One region of the Faecalibacillus sp. MSK20_93 genome, then DNA from elsewhere that is predicted to be linked to it. Evidence: predicted binding sites of a transcription regulator. Region 1 holds the regulator's gene; the other holds the start of a gene.
The links. Region 1 encodes HrcA, which represses chaperone genes, less so after heat shock. Its sites were predicted from a motif close to TTTTAGCACTNNNNNNNNNNNAGTGCTAAAA; they were not measured.

Region 1 (16,991 bases):
TCGTAAGCTTCTTGAACTTCTTTAAATTTTTCTTCTGCATCAGGTTCTTTACAGATATCGGGATGATATTGTTTTGCTTTTTTACGGTATGCACGTTTTATTTCATCAGCGTTTGCTGTTTTTGAAATCCCTAAGACTTCATAAAAATCTCTTTTACTTGCCATAAAATCATCCTTTCTATAATACTTTTAAAAAACCAAGGAAGAACCTTGGTTTTTTAAGTGATTAGTTCTTTTCTTCGAAATCAGCATCAACAACATTATCATCATTGTTATTTGATGTTGTTTGTCCAGCACCACTATTAGGGTTTGCTTGTTGTTGTTGATAAGCATATGATGCCATTTGTTGAGCCATTTGTTCTAATTCTGACATTTTAGCTTCAAGAGTAGTCATATCATTGTTATCTAAAGCAGTTTTTAATTCAGTTTTTAATTGTTCTGCTTGTTGTTTTTGATTAGCATCAATCTTATCACCTTGTTCAGCTAAAGCTTTATCAATTTCATTGATCATTTGTTCAGCTTTATTTCTTGTTTCGATATCTTTACGTTTCTTTTCATCTTCAGCTTTATTAGCTTCAGCTTCTTTTACCATACGATCGATTTCTTCATCAGATAATCCTGTAGAGTTTTGAATAACGATCGATTGTTCTTTTTGAGTTTTTAAATCTTTAGCTTTAACATTTACGATACCGTTAACGTCAATTGAGAAAGTAACTTCGATTTGAGGTACTCCTCTTGGAGCTGGTTCGATACCATCTAATTTGAATAAACCTAATTGTTTATTATCTCTAGCCATTGATCTTTCACCTTGTAATACGTTGATATCAACAGCTGGTTGATTATCAGCAGCAGTAGAGAATACTTGTGATTTAGTAGTTGGAATTGTAGTATTTCTTTCAATCAATACTGTCATAACTCCACCCATTGTTTCGATACCTAATGAAAGTGGTGTAACATCTAATAATAAGACATCTTTAACGTCACCAGCGATAACTCCACCTTGGATAGCAGCACCCATAGATACAACTTCATCTGGGTTTACTGATTTGTTAGGTTCTTTTCCAAGTAAACGTTTAACAGATTCTTGAACAGCAGGAATACGAGTAGATCCACCAACTAATAATACTTGATCAATTTCACTTGGTTGCATTCCAGCATCACTTAATGCTTGTCTAACTGGTCCTTCAGTAGCTACAACTAAGTCTCTTGTAATTTCATCAAATTTAGCTCTTGTTAATGATAATTCTAAGTGTAATGGTCCAGCAGCACCAGCTGAAATGAATGGTAATGAAATTTGAGTTTGCATTACACCAGATAAGTCTTTTTTAGCTTTTTCTGCAGCTTCTTTAATACGTTGCATTGCCATTTTATCGTTAGATAAATCAATTCCGTTTTCTTTTTTGAATTCATCTACGATGTAGTCCATGATTTTCTTATCGAAATCATCCCCACCTAATTTATTGTTACCAGCAGTAGCTAATACTTCAAATGTACCATCAGCTAAGTCTAAGATAGATACGTCGAAAGTACCACCACCTAAGTCATATACTAATACTTTTTGTTCTTGATCTAATTTATCAAGACCGAATGCTAATGCTGCAGCAGTTGGTTCGTTGATGATACGTTCAACATCTAAACCAGCGATTTTACCAGCATCTTTTGTTGCTTGTCTTTGAGCATCATTGAAATATGCAGGTACAGTGATAACTGCTTTTGTTACTGTTTCACCTAAATAAGCTTCAGCAGTTGCTTTTAAGTTTTGTAAGATCATTGCTGAAATTTCTTGTGGTGTATAAGATTTACCATTTACGTTTTCTTTATGATCAGTACCCATATAACGTTTAACCGACATTACTGTATCAGGGTTTGTTACTGCTTGTCTTTTTGCAGCTTCCCCAACAATAATTTCACCATTTTTGAAAGATACAACTGAAGGAGTTGTACGATTTCCTTCTGGGTTTGCAATTACTTTTACTTCATTGTTTTCTAACACACTTACACATGAGTTTGTAGTTCCTAAGTCAATACCAATAATTTTTGCCATAATATAAATCCTCCTATTTTATTCACTTACTTTTACTAAAGATGCACGAATAACGCGATCTTTTAACATATAACCTTTTTGTAACTCTTCAACAACCATACCAGGTTTAAAGTTTTCATCACTTACAGTCATTACTGCTTGATGGAAGTTAGGATCAAATTCTTTACCTTCAGCTTCAATCACTTTAACTCCTTGGTTTTCTAATAATGTCATGATTTGTTTATAAATCATTTCATATCCTTTTAAGAAGTTTGCCACTTCTTCACTTGGATTTTCAATTGCTAATGATCTTTCAAAGTTATCAACGATTGGTAACATTTGTTCAATAAAACCTTGCATCATGAACTTTAAGTTATTTGCATGTTCATTTTGCATACGTCTTTTAATGTTTTCCATATCCGCAAACACTTTATAATAATCATTTTTCCATTTATCAACTTCACCTTGAAGAATTTTAATTTGATCTTCTTGATCAACTTTTTCCTCTTCAACAACTTCAGCCTCAGCTTCTTTGTTTTCTTCAACTTCTTCAGTTACTTCTTTTTCAACTTTAGTTTCCTCAGCCAATTTGTTCACCTCTATTTCTCATCTTGTTTATCTTCTAAACAAGCCTTTTCAATATTTTCAGATATATACTCTACTAATGCCACTACTTTTTCATAAGGCATTCTTGTTGGACCAATTACCGAAATAGAACCTTTTGATGTTTCCCCTGTTTTAAATGAAGCAGAGATTACTGAAACATCATTCATTTTTCCTAGAGGTGTTTCATTTCCAATATTGATTTGAATACCATCCTCACTCGATAATGGTAGAGTTTTCCACACTTTTGAATTTTCAAAAGCACTTACAAGTCTTCTTAATTTATCCACATCATTAAATTCTGGTTGATAGAGAATATTTTCTTTTCCAGAAAAATAAACACTATTTGAAGCAAATTTAACGAATGCTTCCAAAAACGCATTAAATAATTCTTCATGTTGCTTCACTTGCGTTGTAAGAATTGGTCGAACATCTCGTTCTAAACGAAATGCTACTTCACTGATAGGTGTTCCTATCAATAATTCATTCATCACATTAACACAACTTAATAAATCTTCCATTTCTACATCACTTGAAAATTGGAAAACTTTATTTTCAACATGACCTTGACTTGTAATGATAATTGCTGTTACACGTCCATCATCCAAAGGAACAACAGAGATGCGTTGCAGCATATCATCTGAAGCATTTCCTAATGCAACACTTGTAAGATGAGTTAATTCACTCAACATGTTACAACTTTCATGCACCATCTCATTTAAATTTCGACGATGCTTATTAATAATTGTAGCAACTTGATTTTTTGTTCCTTCATCCAAATCAACTTTTCCTAAATTATGAACATAGAAACGATAGCCTTCTTTAGAAGGTACTCTTCCAGAAGAAATATGTGTTTTTTCTAGATAACCATAATTTTCTAGAAAATTCATTTCATTACGAATCGTTGCACTTGAATAAGGAAGTTGATATTTTACCATCAATGCCTTGGATCCAACCGGTTCAGCATTTTCAATAAACTCTTCAACTATACATTTAAATATCAGCATTTGTCTTGCTGTTAACATCAAGTTCACCACCTTTAGCACTCCTATTTCTCTTGTGCTAAATACATTATACATTTTATTTTAGCACTGTCAATAACTTGGTGCTAAAAAATCAAAAAAAATCGTAAAATAAAGAACCTCTGTCTACTTAACAGAGGCCCTTAACTTTCAACCCATTTAATACTTACATCTTTACCATGATGGGCAAGTCCTATATAAATGACTTTTCCTTTTAATCCATAATCATATTTATTATCCTTGATTTGTTGAATAGCTTTATTAGATAATTCATCTAATGCTTTTTCAAGATCTTTTTTATCTTCTTTTAGATATTTGAATTCTAAGACGAATGATGTTTTCTTTTCATCTTTGGCTTTTAAGATGAGATCATCTCTTCCTTTTCCTACTTCTCTATTAGAAATGATTTCATAATCTTTATTTAAACATAAACACATTCCTAGCATCATCATATGATAACTGTTTTCTTTCTGTAAATCATGATAACTTGGTACCATTAAGATTTCTTGATAGCTTTCTAAAAATGTTTCTTGATCTTCTTTGGTTAGACTTTCAGTTACTGTATCTAATGTTCCACTGCTTAATCCTAACTGATATTCTGTCAGTTTTATAAATTCCTGTTCGACTTCTTTATTTGGTATTTCGATACAATATTTACCTTTTAAAAGATCTATTTCTTTTGTAACTGTAAGATACCCTGCATTGACAAACAATCCCCATAAAGTTGAATTATCCGCTTCTTCAAAGAAACTTGTCTGCATTGAAACATAGGTATCTAACTTACCATCTTTAATGAGTTTATCATATTGATTTTTAAATGTATAGCTTGCTTGTTTCAAAGCTGTCTTGATCATACTGTTGGCACTGGTATTGACCCAATAAGATGTCAATTCTTTTGTATCAACATAATTTAATAATGACCATGGATTATAGATATCTCGATTGCCTATATGATAGCCATCATACATCTCTTTGACTTTATTATTTAATTCTAATCCATAGTATTCTAGTAATTCTTTTGTTTCATCACTGTCAAAGCCAAAATAAGCAGCATAACGTTGATCCGTTACATCACAAACAACAAGATTATTTAAATCACTGAAGATATTTTCTTTAGCTACTCTTTGAATACCTGTAATAAAGGCATACTTTAAACTGTTCGATGTTTTAAGAGAATTATGAAGCAAACCTGATAATCCTCCTCTTACTTCTTCATAGAACCCTTTTGTATGTGCTTCTATAAAAGGTGTATCATATTCATCAATAAAGACCATTACTTCCTTATGATAGTAATCTTGTAATTTATCCATTAAAAAAGCTATCGCATCATTTATTCCTACAAGACTTCCATCTTCTGTTTGTGTTAATATTTTTAATAGGGATTGATATATTGGTAAATCAAACTCATCTAAACCTTTAAAGATATATTTATATTTTTTCCATTGCTTTAATATTTGCATCTTTATTGTGGAAACAACCGCTACTTTATCTCTTTTTGCATCCGCAAAAGAGATAAAGATCGTTGGATATTGATTTATTTCACTTACATAAGGTGTATCCATGATTTTAGTACCTTTAAAGATTTCTTTAGAATCTTTCGTAATATCAAAGAATTCTGACATCATTGACATATTAATTGTTTTTCCAAATCTTCTAGGTCTTGTAACAAGTGTTACTTCTGATCCTATTTCTAAAAAATCTTTAATCATTAACGTTTTATCAACAAAGTAGTAATTTTCTTCTTTAAGCTTACTAAAACTTTTTATTCCTGTTGGTATTTTCTTCATGTTCATCACCTCTTTGTTTTATTATAAACCATTTATTATCCGTATACCACTTTACATAAAATCAATTAATATATCATTTAAAACATACTGACCTTCTTGAGTTGCTTTTAAATAATCATTTTCAATCATCAATCTACCCTTTTCTATATTTCTAGTAATCGCTTCTTTATATAGAATACGGGCATCTTCTTGATATCTTTCTTTAAATTTATTTAAATCTAGCCCTTCTTTTAAACGAAGTGACATCATTATTTGATTAAACATTGTTTCTTCTTTTGTTTCATCAATTGTTGTTGTTTTAAAATCACCATTTAAATATTTAGTAAGTGATCGACTATGTTCTATAATTTGTCCATCAATTTTGCTACAAGCACCTAATCCTATTCCATAATAATTATTATAGTACCAATACATAAGATTATGTTTCGATTGATATCTTTGTTTAGCATAATTAGAAATTTCATATTTTTCAAAACCTATTTTTTCTAATTCTTGATCAATGAATAATGTTAATTGATATTCGCTTTCTTCATCTAAAGGCTGATAATTTTTATATTTTAAAATCGTTCCTTCTTCTAAAATCAAAGAATAATAAGAAACATGTTGCAAATCTAAAGATTTTAAAATTTCTATATCCTTTTGAATATCTTCTTTTGTTTGTTTTGGTAACCCATACATCAAATCAATTGAGATATTATCAAAACCTATTTCTTTAGCATATTTAATAATATTTTTTACTTGGATTGTATTATGATGACGCTCTATTTCTTTTAATAAATGATCTTGAAACGTTTGTACACCAATACTTAAACGATTAATACCACCTTTTTTTAAAATCTTTAACTTATAATAATCCATTGACTCTGGATTAACTTCCATACAATATTCTTCCACTTCTAAACTATAGGGTTTTAACATTGACATTAATTTTTCTAATTGTTCATCATTTAAAGCACTAGGGGTTCCCCCTCCAATATAAATCGTTTTTAAATGATGTTGCTCTATTTGTGATAATTCTTCATTTAATCTTTGTAAATAGAGATCACTTTGTTTTTGATCATAATAGACCTTGCAAAAATCACAATAACTACAAATAGATTCACAAAAAGGAATGTGTACATACAAACTTCTAGTCTCCATCTTTTAAACCAAATTCCTTTGCTAGTCCACCTAAAGAAGTTTCCTTATAAGCACTATTTAAATCTTTTCCAGTTTCTTTCATAACATTCACAATTGAATCAAATGAAACTTTGTTCTTTCTTAAATAACCTAATTGTTTAGCATAACTTGCTGCATCGATTGCACGTAAAGCACCAAAACCATTTCTTTCAATACAAGGAATTTGAACATAGCCACCAACCGGATCACATGTTAGTCCTAAATTATGTTCAAGCCCCATCTCTGCAGCATATTCAATTAAAGAATTATTAAGTTCTAAAATCCAACCATAGGCTGCTGCAGCCATTGCACAAGCACTGCCAACTTCTGCTTGACATCCGCCATCAGCCCCTGAAATTGTCGCATTATGTTTAATGACATTTCCAAATAAACCAGCAACCGCTAAAGCTTTGATCAATTCTTTACGAGGAATTTCTAATTGTTTATAACAATAAAATAAAACAGCTGGTAAAATTCCACTTGCTCCACATGTTGGCGCAGTAACAATTTTATTACCACAGGCATTTTCCTCAGAAACAGCATAAGCATAGCTTGAAACAAGCAATCTTTCTCGATCACTTTCTCTTCGCGTATTGATTGCTTGTTGATACATACTTTTAGCAACTCTTTTTAGTTGTAACCTTCCAGGAATCACTCCTTCATGATGTAAGCCATTTTGTACACAGGTAAACATACTATCTAACACTTCAAATAAGTAGGCCTTAAAATGTTCATCTTCATAATTTAAAACATAATCATAGAAGGAAATACCATTGTCTTCAATATATTGAATAATTTCTTTAAGATTTTTATGAGGATAGATTTGTTTTGTTTGTTGCAACTTACTTCCTTCATATTCAACAGTTCCTCCACCTATAGAATAAGCAGTAATTGTATCAAGAACTTTTTCATCTTGGTACACATAAAATTTCATGCCATTTGGATGATAAGGTAAACGATCACTTTTAAAACGAACAATCGTTTGCTTGCCCAATGTTTGTTTAATAATATAATCTGTTAAATGACCTTTTCCAGTTAAGGCAAGCGACCCATATAATTCAACTTCGAAACGTGAAGCATTTGGATACTGTTCTTTTATTTTAGAAGCTGCTCTTTGAGGACCCATTGTATGTGAAGAGGATGGTCCAAATCCTATCTTAAACAATTCTCTTAATGATTCCATAATTTCTCCTATATTCTTAACATAAATAATTCTAAGCCTAATTTTTTATCTATTTGTCCCGTCTTAATTTTAACATCCAATAAAGATAATTCATTTAAACATCTAAGTAGTTCATCTATTTGAAAAAATTGGCCTTCTTTTCTTACATATTTTAAGCGAAAAGGATTAACTGCCAACATTTTAGCAATTTCTTGATCAGTATACCCTTTTCTATCTAATAATTTTACTTGATAAATCAAACGCATAGAATTAGCTACCAAAACAATCAATTTAACTGGTTCTTCATTAATTGTCATTAAATCTTTATAAATAGACATCATCTTTTGTTTATCTTTACTTAAAATAGCTGTTGTTAAATCAAAAACATTTTCATCTAAGGGACGATTGACAAGTTCTTCAACACAATGAATATCAATATGCTGTGTATATAAACAAAGCTTTTCTACTTCACTAGCAATATCCATTAAATTTGTTCCTTTTCTACTTAAAAGTAACTCTAAAGCATCATCATCAATAGTACAATTTCTTTTTTTAACAGCCTGTCTTGCTGTATCAGAAACTTTATAATAATTTAAAGGATTGATTTCATAAAACTGTGCTTCTTTTCTTAACATCTTGACAACTTTTTTTCTTTCATCAAAATTCTTTTCATCATTAAAAATAACAAGATGTACTGTTTTATCTAAATAAGGTAAACATTGCATAAAATAATCTATATCATGATTATCTTTTTTTATTTTTTTGGTTGTTAGAAAATCTGCTTTTTTAATAACAACCATTTTTTCATCACTTAAAAAAGGAGGTGTCATTACATCTTCTAAAACAACTTTCATTCCCTCTTTAGAAACATCATAAACTGTATAATTCATCTGTTCTTGATTACAATGATGATCTTTTTTTAACTTATCTAAACGTTGATCCATCAGTAATCTCTCTGTTCCATATAATACATATAACATATCATCACCATAGCTATTATAAACTAAAAACCACTTGAAGTCATGACATAATTCTTACCTACATAATAAACAATCTTAACCATTCCTTGAAGATCACTGCGATAAATTTTCACCCCATATGCTTCTAATCTTTTTAATGTTAAATAAGATGGATGTCTATAACGATTATTCTTTCCTACAGAAATAAGCGCTACTTTAGGATCAATCATTTTAAACAAATCTTCACTTGAAGAACTGCTACTTCCATGATGTGCCACTTTTAAAACGTCGACATCTAAATGATGATATGTCTGATATAAATCACTTTCCACCTCTTTAGAAATATCACCTGTAAATAAATAATTTAAATGGTTGATAGTCACGTAAATAATAGAAGAGCGATCATTTGAATTTGTATAATATTTATCTAAAGCTAAATTTTTAAAAACTAAATCGCCAATTTTCTTTTTTTTAAAATCATAGAGAACCTTTTTAACTTTAAAATGTTCTTTCAAAGACGCTAACGCTCCACAATGATCATAGTCTTCATGTGAAATAAAAACGGCATCCAAATAAAAAACGCCCTGACTTTGTAAATAAGGAATCAACCGAGAAGTCGCAAGATCACTCTTTTGTAATCCCCCCGTATCAATCAATACATTTCCTCTGGCATAAGGCTGTTGAATAAAAAAACAATCCCCTTGGCCCACATCAATCATCACAACTTGTCCTTTCATGTTGTAATAAGGATAAAAATAAAAAGCAAGTAACACACTTAATAATAGACATACTTCTTGGATTACTTTTCTATTGACATTCAATTTATAAATTCCTTTTAAATAAAGATAATAATAAACACCTATAAAAAATAAAGTCGGTTGACTAAAAGGCAATGTAAAAGAAAAATCATAAATAAAAGCAATCATTTTTAATAACAATTCATATTCTAAAGATAAAAAAGGTAAAACATATTTTCCAAGTAATAAATAATAAAGCATACTTTTATAAATCATTTCTATATAAGGCATTAGAAGAATACCTATCAAAAAAGAAAACACCGGTAAAACATGTTGAATAGAAATAATAATGGGAATTGAACCTAAAAATAAATAATATTTCCCTGCTTTTTGATTTTGTAAAAGTAAAATAAAAAAATAAATCAAATAAGAAAAAATAAAAGATAAATTATAAATCAAATAAGGATTATACATTAACATACCAACTGTTAAAAAAGAAAAAATATCCAACTGATTTAACCATTTACCAAAAATCATTGGTAAAAAAAGCATTAGATACGCTCTTAAATAAGAAATATTATAAGGAATACTAAACATGTAACCCCCAATCAATATAAGAGATATACATTTTTGTCCTTTTTTTGAAAAAAAGAATTTTAAAAAATTCATCAACCATTTCTGTAAAATTGTAAGATGCATACCCGAAAGAGCAAATAAATGAACAATCGAGAGTTGCGTTAACTTTTGATAATATTCTTTCATTTGTTCATCTTTTGTTCCTAAAATAAATAAAGATAACAGACTTTTTACTTTGGAAGATGTCTTGATTCTTTTTTCTAAATAATGATATAGATGATCTTGATGTTGATTACTTTTTATTTTTTCAAGTTGTAAAGTATCAAAAATATTTAAACTATATAAATAATATTGATAATTAAACGCATAATCATTTTGTATTTGATGGAAGTTATAAGGTTTTCCTATCAAAGAAATATCATCAAACAACGAGATATTTTTAAATTCTCCATAAACCTTTACTTTATGATACCCCCTCTTGACAACAATACTTTGATCATCTTTACTTACGACCTTTCCTGAAATTTCATTTTGATTTAAAGGTTGTGGTAAATAAAAAAAGAGAAATAAGAGAAATGATAACAGTAAACTTACACTCAATAGTATTTTAAAATGTTTTAAATACAGAAAAATAAAATAAAAAATAAGAAATACATATAAAATAGGATGTAACATTTTAGCTAAAACAACCACCAATAAAGGAAGTGCTAGATAAAAACCTTTTCCTTTTATAAACATAAATACTCCCTTAATCGAAGATATGTCTTTTCACCAATTCCTTGAATATTCATTAAATCTTCAATTGTTTGAAATGGTGTTTTTTGTCGATACTCATCGATCTTTATGGCTGTTTTTTCTCCTATTCCTTTTAATGTCATTAAATCATCAAGTGAAGCATGATTTAATGAAATCAGATTTTGACCATGAGGTAAATAAAGTTTACTTTCATTTGTAAGTTGATAATTTTCATTAAATTGATAATGGTTATCTGTTTGCAGTTTTGTTAAAACATCATTAATTGTTGGTTTTGTTTTAAAGGAGAGTTTTTGTTCAAACTCTCCTTCTACATAAATGATAATATTTTGTTTGGTTTGAATATTTTCAACAATAGCTGTTGGCTTTACATAACTATAAATGAGAGAAATAAAAAATAGGACAATAAGTCCTATCTTTTCAAAACTATTCATAATCTTGTTCAATATTTAAATGACGATAAGCCTCAGCTGTTGCTATACGTCCTCTTGGCGTTCTTTTAATCAAACCAATTTGTAATAAATAAGGTTCATTGACATCTTCTAAAGTTTGTGGTTCTTCCCCAATAGATGCAGCAATTGCTTCAAGTCCTACAGGTCCTCCTTTAAAACGATGAATGATTCCTAATAAATACTTATGATCAACATCATCTAATCCTAAATTGTCTACTTTTAATCTTTCTAATGCTTCAATTGTTCTATCTCTTGTAATTGTTGCATCGCCATAAAACTGTGAAAAGTCTCTAACTCTTCTAAATAATCTATTTGCAATACGTGGTGTCCCACGACTTCTTCTTGCAAGTTCCCTTTTAGCATCATCATCCATAACAATATTATACACACGACTTGTACGATCAATAATTTGAGTCAGTTCTTCTTCACTATAATATTCTAATTTTGAAACAATACCAAAACGGTCTCTTAATGGTGCTGATAAATCACCTGCTCTCGTTGTTGCCCCAACAAGGGTAAAAGGTGGTAAATCAATCCTTACCGATCTTGTAGATGCTTCTTTTCCGATAACAACATCAACACAAAAATCTTCCATCGCTGGATATAAAATTTCTTCTACCACTTTATTTAAACGATGAATTTCATCAATAAATAAAACATCACCTGGTTCAAGAGCTGTTAAAATAGCTACTAGATCCCCTGTTTTTTCAATACTTGGACCTGTTGTAATTTTAATATGAGTTCCCATTTCATGAGCAATGATCATTGACATAGTTGTTTTTCCTAAACCTGGTGGTCCATAAAGTAAAACGTGATCTAACGACTCATCACGAAGCTTTGCAGCCCCTACAAACACTTTTAAATTTTCTTTAAGATTTGTTTGTCCAATATATTCATCAAAATCACTTGGACGAAGCGAACTTTCATCATCTTCTACAATTTCAGGATCTAAAACCTCGTTCATGTTTTCCCTCCTATTTAACAATTAAACTTAATGCTTTTTTGACATAACCATTTGTATCTAAATTTTCATCTGTCAATTTCTTAACAACTTTATCTACTTCACTTTGTTTATAACCTAATGCAATTAATACTTCCATAGCTTCTTCCAATTCTTGATTAACGACAGTTTGTTTTGTAGCAGTTACTTTTCCTTGTAAATCAAGAATAATTTGTCCTGCTGCTTTAGGTCCAATACCTGGTATTTTCTTTAAATAGGTCATATTGCCACTTTCAATAGCTTCACAAATTCCTTCAACATCTCCACTTGCTAGCATTGTACAAGCACTTTTACAACCAATTCCTTTAACTGAAATCAATTTTAAAAATAAATCTTTTTCTTCTTTTAAATTAAATCCATACAATAAAATACCATCTTCTTTTACTTGTTGATAAAGATAAACAACCACTTCTTTTCCTTTAGAAAAAGCATAAGGATTGCTCACATAAATTAAATAACCAATCCCATTATTTTCTAAAACAATATGATCACTTTGAATATCAACAATCAAACCTTTTATATAGCTATACATACATTTCTCCTATTACTATTATATTATAAAAAACGAATCATTTCGTCTCAAATTTGTGTCAAATTTGTCTCAATTATATCATAGTATCTATTAACTGAAAATAAAAAATCAGGCATAAAGCCTGATTCATTAATCATAGAATTCGAATTCAAAATCAAGAATAGAAACAACATCTCCATCTTGACATCCTGCGTTTCTAAGAGCTTCATCAATTCCCATATTACGCATTTTAATAGATAAACGTTTAATTGCATCATCACTTACTAGAGAAGTCATGGATACAAGACGTTCAATCTTCTTACCAGTAATTGTCCATTGACCATTACCTAAATTGTGAACAACAAATGGTGCCTCTTCTTCTTCATAATTATAAACAACTGTATTTTCTTCTACTTCTTCCATATCAAACTTAGGCGCAGTTTCTAAAGCATCTGCAACAGCATATAATACTTGATCAACACCTTCATGAATAATTGCTGAAATAGGGAATACTTTAACATCTTCTCCTACTTTTTCTTTGAAAGCTTTTAAATTTTCTTCAGCATTTTCTTCATCCATTTTATTAGCTACGACAATTTGTGGTCTTTCTAATAAACGATATTGATATTGTCCAAGTTCTTCATTAATTGTACAATAATCTTCATAAGGATCACGTCCTTCAATACCACCCATATCAATAATATGAACAATAACACGACATCTTTCAATATGTCTTAAAAATTGATGACCAAGTCCTTTACCTTGACTTGCCCCTTCAATTAATCCTGGAAGGTCAGCCATAACAAAGTTACGACCATCTTTTGCTTGAACGACTCCTAAATTAGGAACAATAGTCGTAAAATGGTAATCAGCAATTTCTGGTCTTGCACGTGAAACAACAGATAAGAATGTTGATTTACCTACTGAAGGGAACCCTACAAGTCCAACATCTGCTAATAATTTAAGCTCACAGCAAACATCAAATTTTTCTCCCGGTTCTCCTCTTTCACAAATTTGTGGTGCAGGATTTCGAGAAGTTGCAAAACGCGCATTTCCTCTTCCACCACGACCACCTTTAGCAAGAACGACACGTTGTCTGTCTTCTGTTAAATCAGCCATAATTTTTCCAGTTTCTTCATTCGTAATAACTGTCCCCACTGGTACCTTGATTACTAAATCACTTGCATCTGCACCATGCATTTTTTTAGCCATCCCATTACCACCAGGACGTGCCTTATAAACACGTTTATATTTTAAATCTAATAACGTTGATAAAGATGTTGTTGCTTCAAAAATAATACTTCCACCTTTTCCACCGTCTCCACCGGCAGGTCCACCTTTTGGAACATGTGCTTCACGTCTAAAAGCCACCGTTCCATCTCCACCTTTACCAGCTTCAATATATATTTTAGCTTTATCGATAAATTGCATACTTCCACCTCTCTTTCAAAAAAAAATCCCTTTTCAGGGATTTCATTATGCAGCTGGGTAAACTGATACTTTTTTTCTATCTTTTCCCATTCTTTCGAATTTAACAATTCCATCACACATAGCGAATAAAGTGTCATCTCCACCTTTTCCTACGTTAGTACCTGGATGAATTTTAGTACCTCTTTGTCTATAAATAATAGAACCAGCAGTAGCGAATTGTCCGTCTGATAATTTAGCTCCTAATCTTTTTGATTTTGAGTCACGACCGTTTTTAGTTGATCCAACCCCTTTTTTAGAAGCGAATAATTGTAAATCTAATTTAAACATCATGATGTTATTCCTCCTCATAGGTTATCTTGATATATTGATGATAGTCTTCTGTAAATGATTCCAAACTAATCACAAGAGTCTCTAGTATCACTTGCATTATTTCATCATTTTCATACACATCTATCATTATATTACCATTTTTTAAAATAATTGCACACTTTTTTTCTTCTAGAAATCCCTTTTTAGCAAGAGTATTGCAAATACCTGTAGCTACAGCACTTACGCCAGCACACACAAGATCTTTGCCATATTCACCAAACTGGGCATGTCCTTTTATTTTAATTTGAGTAATATATTTATTATTTCTTTTTATTTGAACTTTAATCATTATTTAACGTTGATTGAATCAACAATTAATTTTGTATAAGGTTGTCTATGACCTTGTTTTTTGTGGTAATGTTTTTTAGCGTTATATTTATAAATAGTTACTTTTCTTTCTTTACCTTGTTTTTCTACAGTAGCTTCTACAGTAGCACCTTCAACGTAAGGAGCACCAATAGTTACAGTTTCATCTCCAACTAATAATACTTTATCAAAAGTAACTTTTTCTCCTGCTTCAACTTCTAATTTTTCTACGAAAATTGCATCACCAGCTTCAACTTTTAATTGTTTTCCACCTGTTTCGATAATTGCGTACATACCGCACCTCCTATAATTTTTTTCTAAGACTCGCCAACCAAGGCAGCAAACGCATTTAATACCTCTTATGTGCGGTTGTAGTCTAGAGGTCTACAACAAGTGCATTATACTGAATATTCCAATTAAAGTCAATGCGATTTCTTAGATTTTATCAAATAAATTTTTATTGTGTCAAAATCATAAAATCGTTGATGAAAATGATAGATATTTTGATAAGGTCGAAAATATTCAAGATGTTTATTTATTTTCACTCTTTTTTTACTAAGATGATCACTCATTAATGTTTCCATATAAATCAAACGATAATTTTTAAGATATAAAATAACTTGATAAAATAAATATCCTAAAATAATTTTTCTCCCTATTTGTTTCGTAATAATCCATAGAATACAAATAAACAATAGTGAAACTTTTATTTGTATTTGCATGGCTTTTTGATAATCTATGACATAAGATAAAAATAATAATAAAAGTTTTGAACCATCCAAAGGATAAACTGGAAGTAAGTTGAATATTAAAATATAAATATTGATTTTAGCTAACAATGGTTCTTTTATAAAAAGAAAAAAAATAAAACAAATAAGATTAATAAATGGACCACAAAGAAGCATCCCTATTTCTTCATAAACATAATGTTTTCCTAAATCTTTTAACGATAAAAAAGCCCCAAAAGGAAGTATCATAATCTTTTCAATTTCAAAAGAAAAATAAAGTGCCACAAGATAATGACCTATTTCATGTAAAATAGAAAAAAATAAAAAAGCCACATAATAAGAAGAACCTGATATAAAGGCTAAAAGTAAATAAAGATAAGTAAGGGGATGTATTTTCATTTTACATCCCCAAATATTCTTGATAAGTGATTTGTTTTCCTAAATATTCAAATATCATTTTAAACTTTTGTTGATACAAAGCAATTGTATCCCCTTGTTTTATTTTTTAAATTTATTTACTTGAATATCTTTTAACTTAGAAAAAGTAATTTCCGTACCATTTTCATCTAAAATAGTCACTTGTTGTTTTTTTACATCAATCACTTTACCGTTATTCATTGCAAGAACCTGATTTCCTGTTCCTTTATAATAGTCATCCTTGATCAAGGTATATTGTAATTCTTGACTTACTTTAACATCTTCTGGTAAAAAATCTAAAACACTTTGTGAAACAAAGGTAATCAATTGTTGTAAATATTTTTGATTAAATATTTTTTGTTCAAGTTCTGGATTTTTCAAAACAATCAATGAACCTAAAACAACAATCATCATAACCATCAAACGTACCATCCCATTATAAAGCTTTTTGAAATTATGATCATTAAGTGGTCTTTTCCTTTTTTCAATGCGTTTTCTTACATCATCCAAATCTGACATATAATCACCTATTACATCATATGAAATCATCCCAAAAAGATACGACTTAATAAACCTCTCCTTTTACATTTAGCAAAAGCTCTTTTATGTCCTAACAAACGATGTGCGATATTATCAAAACAATCATGTAAAAGATGACCCTTCAACAAATAAACAGGGCGTCCTTTATTATTAGCTTCAATCATTTCATGATCTTCATAAACAATTCCTAAAAGTGGTAAGGATAAAATATCTAAAGCATCATCGATCGTTAATGATTTGCCATCTTCAATATCATCTAAATTCACTTTATTAATAATCAACTTTAAATCCTGTATTCCCTTTTTAAGCAATAGGCCAATCACTCGGTCATTATCTCTTAATGTTGCAAGATCAAGATTAACAACAATAATTGCTTCATCAGCAATTGATGAGGCATAAGTAAACCCTTGTTCAATTCCTGCTGGTGAATCTACAATAATAAAATCAAAATCATTTTT
Region 2 (16,991 bases), on a different contig from region 1:
TCTTCTGCATTATATCCGGCATTTTCAGCAATTTGTTGAATTGGAGTAAATAAGGCTTCCATGACAATATGAATACCTTTTTGAACATCTACATTATCAGATTTTAATTGAGGTTTAACTTCTTTATATGCTTCTACTAAAGCAGCACCACCACCAATAACAATACCTTCTTCAACAGCGGCTTTAGTGGCATTTAAAGCATCTTCAATACGTAATTTCTTTTCTTTTAATTCGCTTTCAGTTGTTGCGCCAACTTTAATTGTTGCCACACCATTTGATAATTTACCCAAACGTTCTTTTAATTGTTTTTGATCATAAGAAGAAGTTGTTTTCGCTAATTGATTTTCAATACTTTCAATACGTTGTTTTAAACTATCTGATGGATTATTACCAGCAATCATTGTTGTATGATCTTTTGTAACGATTACTTTTTTAATTGTTCCTAATTGATCAAGAGTAGCATCTTTTAATTCCATAGAAATATCTTTATTAATAAAGGTACTACCAGTTAAAGCAGCAATATCTTGTAATAATTCTTTTTGGTTATCTCCAAATCCAGGAGCTTTTGTTGCGACAACATTGAATGTTCCTCTTAGTTTATTTAAAACAAGGGTTGAAATAACTTCGTTTTCAAAGTCATCAGCAATTAATAATAATGGTTTATTACTTTGAACGATTTGTTCAAGAATTGGAAGAATTTCTTGTAAATTATTGATTTTATGATTTGTAATAAAGATATAAGGATTTTCCATTTCAACAGTCATTTTATCATGATCTGTGACCATATAAGGAGAAACATATCCTTTATCATATTGCATACCTTCATTGATTTCTAAGACGTTGTCAAAACTATTAGATTCATCAACGTTGATAATTCCATTTTTACCAACTTTATCCATTGCTGAAGCAATCAATTGCCCAATTTCTTCATTACCAGCTGAAATAGTCGCTACTGAAGCAATATCTTGACTTGTTTCTACTTTATGTGAATTTTTCAAAACAACATCAGCAACTTCTTTACCTGCTTTTTCAATACCTTCACGCATTAAAACAGGATTAGCTCCTTTATCTACAGCTTTCAATCCATTCACGATCATATTTCGAGCAAGAATAGTTGCTGTGGTTGTACCATCACCTGCTACATCATTAGTTTTATTGGCTACTTCATATACAAGTTTAGCACCCATATTTTCAAATTTATCTTCAAGTTCTATTTCCTTAGCGATACTTACACCATCATTTGTAATTAATGGAGAACCATAACCTTTATCTAAGACCACATTACGTCCTTTAGGACCTAATGTGACACTTACCGCATCCGCTAAAACATTAACACCTTTTAACATTGATTGACGTGCATCATTTGAAAATCTTACTTCTTTACTCATAAATATCTGCCCCCTTATTCAAACTTAGCAATAATATCTTTTTCATCAATAACAATATAATCTTGATCCTCAACAGTCACTTTCGTACCTGAATATTCTTTATAAATTACACGATCATTTTCTTTTAATGATGAAGTACATTCATCACCAACAGCAATAACACTTGCAATCGAAGGAACTTCTTTCTTTTCTGTTGATAAAACAATTCCACTTGCTGTCTTATTTTCTTTTTCTTCTTTTTTTATTAATACAAATTTATGCAATGGTTTAATCATACTATTCACTCCTTTAGCACTCACCATATCCTTGTGCTAATTTGTATTATAGACTCTTATGTTAACTGAATATGAATTGTTTAGCACTTTGGTAAATCAAGTGCTAAACATAGTTACAAAAAAGTGCCTCCTTTACCAAATAAAAAAGATATTTTATGATGTTAGTGAAAGGAAGGATAAGAAATGATTAATAAAGAAAATTGGAAAGAAAATTATACACATATTTCAAATGAAGTTATTGATAATGAAAAGGTTTTAAGAGTTGTTAAAAGTGGAAAAATTAATGAATATGATGAAAATACGTACGCTAAATTAGTTGATTCATCATTTCATAATGGAATTATTGAAGTAAAGATGCTTAGTCGTTTATTAAAAGAGGCACCAGATTTTGCGAGAGGATTTATTGGTATTGCATATCGTATTCATGAAGATGATACAAAATTTGAATCATTTTATGTAAGACCTACAAATGGTAGACAATGTGATGACCCGGTAAGGAAACAACATGGTTGTCAATATTTTTCTTATCCAACCTATACATTTGCCTATTTTAGAGAACACGGCATTACAAAATATGAAAATCAAGTAGACATTGACTTAAATGAATGGATTAGTTTAAAAGCGGTGATTGAAGATGAAAAAGCAATTTTCTATTTAAATGATGATCTTCAATCATTATTAGTGGTTGATCAAATGATTCATGATAAATCAATGAGAGGAAATATTGGTTTCTTTGTAGATGTTGGAACAGAAGCTTTCTTTAAAGATTTAAAAATTACTTATTTTGATTAAAAGATAATTTCTAGAGGTCTAACAGCGTTAGACTTCTTTTTTTATGGCTTTCATATTTTGTAATATTTAACCTTTTAAATGGTAGAGATGTTAAAATTATATTCAATATCTTTTTTTGATGAGATTAGGAAAATTATTGCATTTTTAAATGTAGAAGGTTTCCTTTTGACAAAATTTTAATTTGATATAATAAAGATAGAGGAAGGTGGAAATACCAATGAGAATGTATCTAATTATGAAAGATTTTATAAATTCAAATATATATCTCTCACTAGATTACTTTGTTCAAAAGTATGATGTTTCAAAAAGAACGATTCAAAATGACTTATCATACTTAATGCGTATTTCTCCTCGAAAAGGTTTTACATTTCATAACAAAAGAGGTTCTGGATATCTCTTAGAAATAACAAATGAAGAATTGTTTAAAGATTTTATGGAAAGCTTAAATGAAGGTATTTATTTTCAGGTTAAAGAAAGACCAGCACAAATTTTAGCTTATCTTGCTATTCAAACTGGATATATTTCTATGAATAACATTGCAGATACTTTTCAAGTATCTAAGACTGTTATAAAGCATGATATGAATGATGTTGAAAATCTAGCAAAGAGTTATCATTTTGAATTAGAAAGAAAAACACATTATGGTATTTTGTTACGTTATGAATTGACATCTTTTAAAAAGTACTTAGTTGAAGAATATTTAAATCAAAATGTTTTTATTCAAACGGCAGTAAATGATGTTATTGAAGAATTTAATGACATTGAACAAAAGTTAATTAGACAGTTGAATAAAGAAGGGTTGAAAATCAACTATAATGAACTTTTAAATGTGATTGAGTATTTAAAAATTGTTATTTATATTGCACACAGACAAGATGAACAAAAAGAGGAATTTATTTTTGATAAAAATAATGAAATTCATCGAATTGTTGAATTCTTAGTTGGAATATTAGAAAAGAAATATGCTATAGGATTAAGTAAAAAAAGCATAGAAGAGATTTTAAAAGTTTTACAAAAAAATATAAAAAGAGAAATAGGTTCAATATCTTCTTTTACAAATTATTTAAAAGAAGACATTGAAGAATTTATAAAACAAATAGATGAAAAATATGATACGAAATTTCTTGAAGATGAAGACTTTAAGAAAATGTTGTTAACACATGTTTCATTATTAATAGATAGATTACATAATAAAATTTCATATCAAAATCCATTAGCCAATGAGCTAAATATTACATACCCAATGATGTTTAATATCGCTCTTCAATTTTGTAGCATGTTACATGAAAAATACAACGTTGAAGTGACATTTGATGAAATTGGTTTTGTAGCGATGCATTTTGCATCACATATGGAAAAGGAAAAACAAGGTAAATTGTTATCTTATAATCGTATTGGAATTGTTTGTTCATCAGGTGGTGGAAGTGCTTATATGATCAAGATACAAATTGAATCATTATTTCCTCAAGCAGAGGTACAAACATTTTCATTTTTACAACAAGATGAATTGAAAACATTTCAACCTGATTTAATTTTTACAATCATGCCTTTATCTCAAGAAATCAAGGCACCAATTATTTATATTAAAGAACTACTTGATGATAGAGATTTAGTTAAGATTAAACAAATTTTACAATGTGAAGAATATGATCCTTATACTTTGATTCAAGATAATCCTATGTATTATTCATTCTTTTCTAAAGATTTTTTTAAATTTATAGAAGCAGATAGTTATGAAAATATTATTCGGATGATGGGACAGGAATTAGAGGAAAAAGGTTATGGTAAAAAAGGCTATACTGATTTGATTTTTGAACGTGAATCGTATGTAAGTACTATTTATACAAATGGAGTTTGTATACCCCATCCACTTGAAACAGATGCACTTAAAAATATGATTTCTGTAGCTATTTTAAAGAAACCATTTGTACAAAATGGCAAAGAAATAAAAATAGTTTTTATGATTTGTTTAAAGAAAGATCAAGTTGAAATGTATAAAGTAATAACTAAAAAGTTATATCGTTTAATGCAAAAGAGTAATTATGTTGAAATGTTAACGAAGGTTGATTCTTTTGAAGAAATGATGAATTTAATGAAAGAAATAGGAGGTGGAAATAATGAATAGTGAATTACTAAAAGAATTGAGTAATGCTGATAGTGTAGCATCAGTAGAAGATGAAGTAAGATCGATTCTCTATCGAGAATTAGCAAAATATAGTGATGAAGTTTTTAGTGATCGTTTAGGAAGTATTATTTTTCATAAAAAAGGGACTTCACCAAATCCTTTAAAAATCATGTTTTGTGCTCATATAGATGAAGTAGGTTTTATGGTAAGACATATTTCTGATATTGGTTTTGTATATTTAGTAGCTTTAGGTTCAGTTTTAAATAAAAGCAAAGAAATGCAAATGGTTAGAATTACGACGCAAGATGGTAAAAAAGTGGAAGGCTTATTAAATGTGACTAAAGATAGCAACGGTAACGTTAAAGAAATGTACGTTGATATTGGAGTTGATAGTGCAGATGAAGTAAAAGCTTTAGGAATTGATGTTGGTGACATGGTTTGTTTTGCTAGTGAAGCAAGACAGATTCAAGATAAAGTGATTGCTGGCAAGGCAATGGACGATCGAACAGGATGCTATGTCATGATAGAAGCGATGAAAAGAATTCATGGAAATGTTGAAAATGATATTTATTTTGTAGGAACAAGTAGTGAAGAAGTTGGTGTAAGAGGTGGTAAAACAGCGACTCATCTTATTGATCCTGATATTGTTTTTGCACTTGATGTTGCGAATAATCCAGAACTTGTTAAAAACTATACGAATCATCGTTTAATTGGTAAAGGGCCAATGATTGTTCATTATGACAAAACCCTTTCACCAAATAAAAAATTGATTAAATATGTTAAAGAATTAGCCAGTAAACATGGAATACCTTATCAAAGCGATATGTTCGGTGGAGGAGGAACAGATGCTGGAAATGCACACTTAGAAAAAGGTGGACGTTTGGCACTTGTTTTAGGAATACCACTTAGATATTGTCATGGATCTTATTCATTTGTTCATAGTGATGATTTAAAAAGTTTGACACAGTTAGTTAACTGCTTAATAGATCATTTGACATATCAAGATTATCAAAATTTTATTAATTTTATTGGAGGATAAACAAATGACAGAAACGGAACAAATTATTGTAGGATTAATTTCTTCAGCTGGACAAAGCAAATCTTTAGCTTTTGAAGCGTTGAAGAAAGTAAAAACAGGTGAATATGATGAAGCAAGAAAGATATTAGAACAAGCTAAAGAAGCTGATTTACAAGCTCACACTGTTCAAACAAAGCTTATTCAAGCCGAAATGTCAGGCTCTGGAAATAAGCCAGAAGTTGGGTTATTAATGGTTCATGCACAAGACCATTATATGACTTCTCAATTAGCAAGAGATCTAATTGAAGAACTAATAAATGTATTTGAAGCAAAGGAGGGTAAATAATGAGAATTGTATTATGCTGTGCAGGTGGACTTTCTACAACAATGCTTATGAATAGTATGAAAGATACAGTACATAACAGTGCAAAATTAAATGATGCTGATTTTGATTTTATTGCTATTCCAATTGATATTCTACAATCTGAAGCAGACAATTGTGATGTTTTAGTTTTAGGACCACAAGTTGCACATAAATTAGATGCAGTAAAACCTATCATCGAACCTCGTAAGATTCCTTATGTTATTGTTGATCAAGAAACATATGGGAAAATGGATGGGGCAACTGTCATGAAACAAGCATTAATTGCGCGTAGAAAAGCAGATTTAAAAAAATAATTTTATAGGGAGGGAAAAAACGATGTACTCAAAATTTGAGAACTTTATGAAAAAGTATTTAGCACCGCTTGCTGATAAAATGGATAAAGAAGTTCATTTGAGCGCTGTTAAAAAAGCAATGGTTGCAATGACACCGTTGTTAATTATCGGTAGTTTTTGTTTGATTCCAGAAGCAATTCCAAATATGATTGGAGAAAAACATGTAATTTCTCAATGGATCTTAGCAAATTTGGATATTATCTATATTCCTTATAATGTAGGTATGGCTTTAATGTCAGTTTATGTTACTGTAATTATTGCATATCAATTAGCTACCTCTTATAAGTTAGATATTCCAGGATGTGTAACAATGGGATTAGTCTCATTCTTAATGTTAGTTGTAGAATTCACAGAAGATGGTGGAATTTCTAAAACTTATTTAGGACCTAAAGGTTTATTCTGTGCAATGTTTGCAGGATTTATCGCTGTTGAATTATTCCGTTGGTGTAAAAAGAAAAACTTTACAATCAAGATGCCAGATACAGTACCTGATTTCGTATCTCGTTCTTTTGAAATGATTCCTATTTCAGTAATCATTATTGGGTTCTTCTTAATTGTACGTATTGTTTGTGTCAATGTATTAAATACAATGCCACCATTAATCTTTACAGCAATCTTTGCACCATTAGTAGGATCTATGGATAATCCAATTGCTTATACTTTCTTAAAAATGTTACAAGCTTTAATATTCTTCTTTGGTATTCATCCATCAGTATTAAGCCCAATTACAAGTCCAATTTCAACTCAATTCTTAGCAGAAAATATTGCTGCTGTTCAAGCTGGTCATGTAGCAACTCACTTCTATGCTCCTGGACCTGAATCAGCATTTGGTAACTTTACAGGTAGTGGTGTTACTATTGGTTGTGTATTCTGGTGCTTAATGAGTAAGAATAAAGCTTTAAAACAAGTTGGTAGATTATCATTTATTCCAGCATTATTTGGAATTAATGAACCAATTCTATTTGGTGCGCCAATCGTATTAAATCCAATGTTCTTTATTCCATTTGTTATTTGTGGTGGTATTATTGGTTCATTAGGTGGATGGGCGATGTATTTAGGTATTATGAAATGTTCAACCTTTACACCGCCATATGTAGGTGTATTCCTAGAAGGATTCTTAACGAATATGGATCCTATGTCTATAGTTGTTAATGCAGTACAATTAATACTATCTATTTTAATATGGTATCCATTTGTTAAATCATACGAAAAGACTTATGGTAATAAAGAAGAAGAAACTAATGCTATCAGTGCAGAAGATGCAGCTATCTTAGACGATTTAGACTTAGACTTCTAATTAATAGGCAAGTTTCGACTTGCCTTTATTTGTAGGAGGATTAAAAATGGCAAAAAGAATAAATAAAATACAAGAATTTTTAGATGAAAAAGATATAGATGCTTTATTAATTAAAAGTAAAACAGTAAAAAAATGGATGAATACTATGACTGGTAGTGGTTGTCAAGTATTGATTACAAAAGAACATGGCTATTTAATTGTAGATGGGCGTTATATTACAGAAGCCAAAGAAAAAGAACATGATTTAGAAATTATATTACATAATCCACATTTAACGGGACGTAATTATTTAGGGACAGTAGAAGAAATATTAAAAAAAGAAAATTGTAAAACGCTAGGGGTAGAAGCGTATCAAGTATTAGTTAAGGAATATCATGAAATAGAAAAATTAGGGATAGAAGTTCTTTTATTTGATCAAGAAATTGCTCATCTTCGTATTGTTAAAGAAGATGAAGAAATTGAAGCTATGAAAAAATCAATTGCAATTACTGATGAAATCTATCAAAAAGTAATTGAACACATTCATGTAGGAATGAGTGAATATGAAATTAGCGCTTTAGTACAATATTATTCAATTGCATCTGGTGCACAACAAATGTCTTTTGATACAATAGTAGCAACAGGTGAAAGAACAGCCTTACCACATGGTCGTCCAACTTCAAGAAAAGTAAAAGCTCATGAACCTATTATGATTGATTTTGGTATTCAATATCAAAATTATCAATCAGATATGACACGTATGTGTTTTATTGGAGAACCTGATCCAAAAATCAAAGAAATCTATGATGTTGTTTTAAAGGCACAACTCGCTGGTCTTGGTGCTATTAAAGCAGGAGCTAAGGGAAAAGATGTAGATAAAGCAGCTAGAGATGTGATTGAGACTGCAGGTTATGGTGAATATTTTAATCATGGTTTAGGACATGGATTAGGAATTGGTGAAGATGGTGAAGGACCAACTTTAAATTCAAAGAGTGAAACAGTTTTACAAGAACATATGATGATGTCTTGTGAACCAGGTGTTTATGTTCCTGGTGTTGGTGGTGTTCGTATTGAAGATGATGTTGTTATTATTGATGGTGTAGGTGTACCATTAAATAAAACAACAAAAGATTATATTATTTTGGAGGATAAATAAATGAAGTATGATTTTAATGAGGTTCATAATCGTTTAGGTACTTATTGTACACAATGGGATTATATACAAGATCGTTTTAATAAAAAGGATTTAATACCATTTTCAATATCTGATACAGATTTTATTATTCCTAAACCTATTACTGAAAAAATATTTGAAGTGGCACATCATCAAATTTATGGATATACAAGATGGAATCATCATGATTTTAAATCATCTATTACAGGATATTTTGAAAGAAGACATCATACACATATTGAAGAAGATTGGATCTTATATAGTCCTACTGTGATGTATTCAGTTTCTTTATTGATTCGTTTATTAAGTCAACCTCATGATAAAGTATTAACATTTGAACCTATGTATGATTCATTTTATACAGTTATCCAAGATAATGATAGACAATTAGTTGCTCATCGTTTAATATCAAAAGATGGGACATTTGAAATAGATTTCGATCTTTTTGAAAAACAAGTACAAGGATGTCAATTATTATTACTTTGTTCTCCACATAATCCAACAGGAAGAATTTGGACAAAAGAAGAAATGGATCAAATAATAAAGATATGTAAAAAATATCAAGTAAAAATTATTTCTGATGAAATTCATATGGATATTCAATTAAGAGATAGAAAACATATCCCTTTATTATCTTATATTCATGAATATGATGAACTTTATACAGCAGCTTCATCTAGTAAAACATTTAATACACCAGGATTAATTGGTTCATATTTAATGATACCAAATGAAGAAGTTAGAGAAAAATTCTTGATGCATACAAGAAGAAAAGATTTCTTAAATTCTGTAAGTATTTTTGGTATGTATGCGACAATGATAGGTTATACACAATGCGATGATTATATTGATCAACTTAATGATTATATTAAAGAAAATATGAAAATTGTAGAAGAATTTATAAAAGAAGAGTTGCCTGATTTTAAATTTAAAACACCAGATGGAACTTATTTAGCTTGGATTGATGCAAGAGATGTTCCATATACTGCAGAAGAAATACAAGATGCTTTAGTGAATGTTGGTGGAATTGGGATTATGAAAGGTGAAATTTATGGTGGCCCAAAATATTTAAGAATGAATATAGGGTGTCCACAATCTAAATTAAAAGAAGGATTGCGAAGATTTAAAATAGCAATGGATGCATTATATTCAAAATAGGAGGTATTTATTATGCATTATTTATTAATTAAAATTCAATTACTGTGGGCTAAACATACAAAATGGCTAGATAGAAATCCTGTAAAAGTTCCAGTAAGTAAACGTGTTATAGCTTATGCTATTGATTGGGCAGTTGGCGGTATTATTAGTGGTTTTCCTGCTGTTTTATTCTATGGGGGAGTCACTGGTAGATCAGACATGTTTAGTGATCTTTATGTTTTTCCTAGTTTAGGTTTTCCAACGTATTGGTCCTATCTTGCAGGTATATTATGTATTGTTGTGGCTTTTGTTTATTATATTTATATTCCTTATAAGAAATATCCAGGACAAACACTCGCAAAACATTGGTTAAAAATAAAGATTGTAAATAATGATGATTATAGTGATGTGAGTTTAAAAACTTTGATTATTAGACAAGGGGTTGGATTATTCTTATTAGAAGGTTCGGCTATTGTTGTTACTAATTATTTAAGACAAATGCTTACACTAGCAACAGGTTTCTATTTTGACTATTATTTAAAAATGATTGGTATGGTTATTACAATGATTTCAGGAGTTTTTGTTCTAGGATCAGCTTCTCAAAGAAGTATCCATGATTATCTTGCTAAGACAAGAGTTGTGGGTGAAGATGAAAAACCAGCAAAAAGAAAAGAAAAAAAGAATAAAAAAAATAAAAAGAAAAAATAATGCATAATAGTAAAATATAAAGAACAATGTCTTATCATTACATTGTTCTTTTTTTATACAATTTGAATGAAAAGAGAATTGATGACTTCAGTCAGTTGAGCACATGAAATGTGCGAAATAGAAAACCACCTGCTATGCGGGTGGTGCAATAATAAATAGTGGCTAAAAAAGCAAATTCTTTAGCACATCGTCTTCACACCAAAGTATAGACGAAAAGTGATATATAATCAACGAAGGAAAGATATAGGAGAAATATTGAGAACACTCTGCCGATATAAAGGGGTGGAGATAATAGAAGGGCATTTGATGAGTGATCATGTACATATGTTAGTAATGATACCACCAAAGTTAAGTGTGTCATCATTCATGGGATACTTGAAAGGGAAATTCGCATTGATGATTTTTGATAGACATGCAAACTTGAAATATAAGTATGGAAATAGACCCTTTTTGGGCAGAAGGGTATTATGTGAGTACAGTAGGATTAAATGATCAAACCGTCGCAAAATATATAAGAGAACAAGAGTAACATGATATTGCAATGGATAAATTAAGTGTGAAAGAATATAAGGATCCGTTTGAAGAAAAAGGAATTCGAGAAGGAAATAGAAACCGCAGAAAAAAAGCAAAATAAAAATTCCCTTTGAGGGAAAGCGAGAGTCAAAAGCAACGCCTTTAGACGCGAGCAAGTAACAAAGGCTTATAGCCACAGTGAAAACCACGCCGTTTAGACGTGGTTTTTATTTAAAGATTTTTTCCATATCAAAAGGAAGTAAACATTCAATTTTTATTGTTTGATAAGTTAATGGATGAATAAACTCTAAACAATAAGCATGTAAAGCCATTCTTTTAATCATAGAAGAAGTTTTTCCATAAAGAGTATCTCCTATAATAGGATGATGTAAATGATTCAAATGAACTCTTATTTGATGTTTTCGACCAGTTTCAATTTGACATTTTACAAGTGTATAATTTCCTTTTGTTTTAATTTCTTTAAAATGTGTTAAAGCATCTTTACCTGTTTTAGAAATACACATTTTATTTTTACTATGACGGTCTTGACCGATAGGTAAATCAATAGTTATTTCTCTTTTAGGTAAATGTCCTTGAATGATAGCAAGATAAGTTTTCTTAATTTTTTTAGATGCAATCATATAATCAAAATAGGGTTGTAAAAGAGCACATTTACAAAACATCACCAAACCGGTCGTATCTCTATCTAAACGATGAAGATAACGAATCGGTAAATCTTGATAGCTTTGTTGGTAATAATAACTCACATAATTACAAAGAGTATTTTTTTTACTTTTATCATCAGGATGAATAATGAGGTTACTTGGTTTATTGACGACACAAAGCAAGTCATCTTCATAGATGATTTCTAAGGAGCTTTCTTCTTCGATAAAATCTCTGCCTTGTTCATAGGCTTTAATTGAAAGAATATCTTTATCTTTTAAAATGGTTTGATAATCAACATAAGTATTATTTAAAGTATAGTCTTTATTTTGACGAAGTAAGTGAATTGTTTTTTTAGAAAGATGCAGATAATGAAAGAATTCAAGAAGTGTCATTCCTTGAATTCTTTCATCAATTTCTATTACTAAATGATTCTTTTCTTTATGATAATGCATACACTGTTACTTTGATATCAATTGTGATATCTAAACCTTGTAAAGTATCTAAAACGCCACGTTTTTCTTTTTTAATATGATAATAGTGTGGTGTCATCATTAAAAGATTTAAAGCATCTTCACGATTAGAAATATGAACTTTTTCTTTAAAGTCATAACTTTTCACTTGATTAAAATCTAAACGAATATACTTATCACTCTTTACTTTGATTTCATCATAAATCAATTCTTTAATTTCAATTAAATGTTGATTATTAGCAGTAACATGAACAATATAACCATCTTCTTTTAATGCTCTTTTTAATTCATCTTGATTTACTACTGTAAATAAAGCACAGATAAAATCTAAACTATGATCTAAGATAGGAATATTTTTAGAATTTCCTACAAGCCAAGTAACATCTTTACGATAACGTGTCGCCATATCAATAGCAATCTTGGAAATATCTAAACCATAGATATCACTGTTTTCAAAATGTTTCTTTAAACCTTGAGTATAATATCCTTCTCCACATCCTAAATCTAAAATACTTAAATCATCTTGATGTTTGAATTCATCAATACACGTAATCACTTGATCTAAGATAGGATCATAATAACCTTTATTTAAATATGCTTTTCTCGCCACAAGAGATTCTTTACTATCTCCTGGATTATTGGTAGCTTTATCAGGATTTAATAATAAATTGATATATCCTCTTTTAGAAATGTCATAACAATGATTGTTTTCACATTTAAGTGTTTTGTTTTCTAAATGAAGTTGTTGATGACATTTTGGACAAGCTAATAATTTCATAGTATCACCTCGAATGTATTATAACAAAAGACAATCTAAAAATTAACTGAATTTATGATGAATTTGTGATACTATTAAGGGCAAGGGAGGAATGCTTGATGTTTTTTAGAAAGAAACAAAAAGTAGACTTAGATGCTAAGTTTAAAGAAGTATATCATGAAGTAAATAAAATTACAGCTGATGCCGGAAATGAATTAGATGTGACCATCAAATATTCACAATTGAAATTGGCTTGTCGTAAGTATGATGAATTGATTGATTTAATTCATCAAGGAGCTAATTTTGAAGAAAAACATTTTCTTTCTTTAAAAGAAAGTGTAGAAGAAGAAACAAAGAGAGTAGAAGGTTTATTAGATGAAGATTAAAGCATATAAGAAGGATTTTGATTATACCTATACTTTAGGAGTTTTTGAAACGATTGAGTTATTAAAGAATCGTCCTGATCTTGTTTTAAGAGTATATATAAAAAGTAATTCTTATAAGAATAAAGGAATTCCTATTATTGATGAAATTTGTAGAGAAAAACATATTGAATTGATTGAAAGTGATAATACAATTCAAAAATTATCAAAAAAAGATAATTGTTTTGCGATAGCAATCATTAAAAAATATGAAATGACTTTACAAGAAGGAAATCATGTTGTTTTAGTTAATCCTGGAGATATGGGAAATATGGGGACAATTATGAGAACGATGTTAGGGTTCAATTATTATAATCTAGCAATAATTCGACCAGGTGTCGATGTTTTTGATCCTCGTGTTTTAAGAGCTTCGATGGGAGCAATGTTTCATTTGAATATTGAGTATTTTGATAGTTTTGAAGATTATTTAAAAAGATTTCCAAGTCATGATATTTATACATTGATGTTAAAAGGAGCAACCAATATTCATAAGGTTGAATCCAAAGAAGGTTATCATTCACTTGTTTTTGGTAATGAAAGTAGTGGTTTACCTGATGAATATCTAGATTATGGGAAATCTATTTTTATTCCTCATAGTCATCATATAGATTCATTGAATCTTTCCATGGCTTTAGGAATGACGTTGATGCATTTTTCAAAAGATGAATTTAAAGATAAAGAAGTATTATAGGAGGGAAAGTATGTTTGATTTTGATGAAGTTGTAGATAGAAAAGGTACAAATTGTGCTAAATGGGATACCATTGAAGCCAATAATAAACCTAAAGATGTGTTACCTATGTGGGTTGCAGATATGGATTTTAAATCACCAAAGGAAATTGAAAATGCATTAGTTAAAAGAATTAAACAAGGCGTTTATGGGTATTCATTTGCGCCAGATGAGTATTTTGATGCGGTTATTTCTTGGATGAAAAGAAGACATGATTTTAATGTCGATAAAGAATGGATCATCCCAACACCAGGTGTGGTAACAGCTATTAAATTATGTGTAAATGCTTATACAAAGGAAAATGATGCCATCATTATTAATAAGCCTGTATATTATCCATTTGATTTCTCAATTGAATTAAATCATCGTAAAATCATTGAAAATGAAATGGTTTATAAAGATGGTTCTTATGAAATGGATTATGATGCTTTTGAAAAAGCAATCGTAGAAAATGATGTTAAAATGTTTATTTTATGTAATCCATATAATCCAATTGGAAAAGTATGGAAAGAAGATGAATTAAAACAAATTGGTGAAATTTGTAAGAAACATCATGTTTTAGTTATTGTTGATGAAATTCATGAAGATTTTGTTTATGGAGAGCATGTACATATTCCTTTCTATAATGTAGATGAAAGTTATAAAGAATTCTCTGTTATTTTAACTGCACCATCAAAAACATTTAATTTAGCAGGGTTACAAACATCAAATATTATTATTGCAGATGAAAAATTAAGAAAAGCTTATCAAGAAACAATGAATCGTTATGGGGTTAATGAACCAAACTTTTTAGGTATTATTGCTTGTATGACTGCCTATAATGAATGTGAATTATGGGTAGATGAAATGTTGGAATATGTTTATGACAACTTTACTTATTTTGATGAATTCTTAAAAGAAAACTTACCTCATATTCATTTAGTAAAACCTGAAGGACTTTATTTATGTTGGGTTGATTTTAGAGAATGTGGTTTAAATAAAGATGAACTTGAAAAGACAATGTTAGAAAAAGCCGGTTTATGGTTAGATGAAGGATATATCTTTGGAACAGGTGGAGAAGGTTTTGAAAGATTTAATCTTGCAATTCCAAGAAGTGTTTTAGAAGATGCTTGTCAAAGATTATTAAAAGCTTTTGGAAAATAAGGTTTTTATGATAAAAACTATGGAAATTCTATATAAAAGATAGTATTATATAACCGAAAAAAAGAAAAGGAGATTTGTTATGGGATTAGTATCAGCAACAGAAATGTTAAAGAAAGCTAAAGAAGGACATTATGCAGTAGGTCAATTCAATATCAACAACTTAGAATGGACTAAATCAGTATTATTAACTGCAGAAGAATTAAAAGCACCAGTAATCTTAGGTGTTTCAGAAGGTGCTGCTAAATATATGACTGGATATACAACAGTTGCAGCAATGGTTAAAGCAATGGTAGAAGCATTAAATATCACTGTACCAGTAGCTTTACACTTAGATCATGGTTCATACGAAGGAGCTAAAGCTGCTTTAGATGCAGGTTTCTCTTCAATCATGTTTGATGGTTCTCATTATGGAATCGAAGAAAACATCGAAAAAACAAAAGAAATCGTTGAATTATGTCATTCAAAAGGTGTTTCAGTAGAAGCAGAAGTTGGATCAATCGGTGGAGAAGAAGATGGTGTCATCGGTAAAGGTGAAGTAGCAGATCCAAAAGAATGTAAATCAATCGCAGACTTAGGAGTAGATTTCTTAGCTGCAGGTATCGGAAATATCCATGGTAAATACCCAGCAAACTGGGAAGGATTAGACTTTGATGCATTAGATGCAATCCAAGCTGAAACTGGAAAATTACCATTAGTATTACATGGTGGTTCAGGAATTCCTGATGAAATGATCAAAAAAGCAATCACTTTAGGAGTATCTAAAGTAAATGTAAACACTGAATGTCAATTATATTTCCAAGAAGCTACACGTAAATACATTGAAGCTGGAAAAGATTTAGAAGGAAAAGGATATGATCCTCGTAAATTATTAGCACCAGGTGCAGAAGCTATTAAACAATGTGTTAAAGATAGAATGGAAGTATTCGGTTGCATCGGTAAAGCTTAATCAATTAAAAAAGCCTTCGGGCTTTTTTTTGTTTATGTGAAATCTCTTTATTAAGTTGTTTTTTTAATGAATTTATAATATAGTATTAGGGAATATAGATAGAAGAAAAGGGGTAAAGTCATGAGTGAAATTATTGCGATTGAAGGCGGACATAAATTAAATGGTACAGTAGAAATCTCGGGTGCAAAAAATGCCACTGTAGCACTTATTCCGGCAATTATTTTAGCGGATAGTCCTGTAACGATTTATGGTGTACCAGAAATCAGTGATGTGGACGCTTTAGCAGTTTTATTAGAAGAACTTAATTGTACAGTATTAAGAAGTCATGATAGTTTAATTGTTGATCCCTCTCGTATGGAAAATGTTCCATTAGTATCTGATGCTGTGGATAAATTAAGAGCATCATATTATTTAATGGGAGCATTACTTGGAAAATGTAAAAAAGTTGTGATGAAAGCACCAGGAGGATGCTTTTTAGGACCACGTCCGATAGATTTACATATTAAAGGATTTGAAGCATTGGGTGCCAAAGTAGAATTTGTTGATGGTGCGCATGTAATTACAGCAGATCGTTTAGTAGGTGCAAAAATATATTTAGATTTTGCTTCGGTTGGAGCAACAATCAATATCTTATTAGCGGCAGTAAAAGCTGAAGGAAAAACAGTCATTGAAAATGCAGCAAAAGAACCAGAAATCATTGATGTAGTAAACTTACTTACAAAAATGGGAGCTAAAA

Region 2: LJD34_RS06500 (GroES family chaperonin) is a predicted target of HrcA. The motif match lies at 1,675-1,705, and genes of this name have one in related genera.

What each region holds. Positions count from the first base shown of each region.
Region 1 is NZ_JAJDKA010000015.1:32,650-49,640, reverse strand. It holds gene dnaJ (molecular chaperone DnaJ) at 1-164, opposite strand, end outside; gene dnaK (molecular chaperone DnaK) at 226-2,043, opposite strand; gene grpE (nucleotide exchange factor GrpE) at 2,062-2,619, opposite strand; gene hrcA (heat-inducible transcriptional repressor HrcA) at 2,622-3,650, opposite strand; gene LJD34_RS06470 (AAA family ATPase) at 3,791-5,434, opposite strand; gene hemW (radical SAM family heme chaperone HemW) at 5,486-6,559, opposite strand; gene LJD34_RS06460 (L-serine ammonia-lyase, iron-sulfur-dependent, subunit alpha) at 6,564-7,775, opposite strand; gene holA (DNA polymerase III subunit delta) at 7,784-8,734, opposite strand; gene LJD34_RS06450 (ComEC/Rec2 family competence protein) at 8,758-10,764, opposite strand; gene LJD34_RS06445 (ComEA family DNA-binding protein) at 10,755-11,213, opposite strand; gene ruvB (Holliday junction branch migration DNA helicase RuvB) at 11,206-12,195, opposite strand; gene ruvA (Holliday junction branch migration protein RuvA) at 12,206-12,763, opposite strand; gene obgE (GTPase ObgE) at 12,893-14,173, opposite strand; gene rpmA (50S ribosomal protein L27) at 14,219-14,503, opposite strand; gene LJD34_RS06420 (ribosomal-processing cysteine protease Prp) at 14,508-14,831, opposite strand; gene rplU (50S ribosomal protein L21) at 14,831-15,142, opposite strand; ribosomal protein L21 leader region at 15,159-15,229, opposite strand; gene LJD34_RS06410 (site-2 protease family protein) at 15,271-15,975, opposite strand; gene LJD34_RS06405 (M23 family peptidase) at 16,075-16,512, opposite strand; gene minD (septum site-determining protein MinD) at 16,539-16,991, opposite strand, start outside.
Region 2 is NZ_JAJDKA010000016.1:307-17,297, forward strand. It holds gene groL (chaperonin GroEL) at 1-1,388, opposite strand, end outside; gene LJD34_RS06500 (GroES family chaperonin) at 1,403-1,663, opposite strand; gene LJD34_RS06505 (hypothetical protein) at 1,847-2,455, shown strand; gene LJD34_RS06510 (BglG family transcription antiterminator) at 2,673-4,580, shown strand; gene ypdE (aminopeptidase) at 4,573-5,619, shown strand; gene LJD34_RS06520 (PTS lactose/cellobiose transporter subunit IIA) at 5,624-5,944, shown strand; gene LJD34_RS06525 (PTS sugar transporter subunit IIB) at 5,944-6,276, shown strand; gene LJD34_RS06530 (PTS sugar transporter subunit IIC) at 6,299-7,612, shown strand; gene LJD34_RS06535 (M24 family metallopeptidase) at 7,659-8,747, shown strand; gene LJD34_RS06540 (MalY/PatB family protein) at 8,748-9,923, shown strand; gene LJD34_RS06545 (RDD family protein) at 9,936-10,610, shown strand; partial or broken gene tnpA (IS200/IS605 family transposase) at 10,797-11,136, shown strand; gene LJD34_RS06555 (RluA family pseudouridine synthase) at 11,351-12,241, opposite strand; gene LJD34_RS06560 (methyltransferase domain-containing protein) at 12,228-13,037, opposite strand; gene LJD34_RS06565 (hypothetical protein) at 13,136-13,402, shown strand; gene LJD34_RS06570 (TrmH family RNA methyltransferase) at 13,392-14,129, shown strand; gene LJD34_RS06575 (MalY/PatB family protein) at 14,140-15,309, shown strand; gene fba (class II fructose-1,6-bisphosphate aldolase) at 15,389-16,255, shown strand; gene LJD34_RS06585 (UDP-N-acetylglucosamine 1-carboxyvinyltransferase) at 16,376-16,991, shown strand, end outside.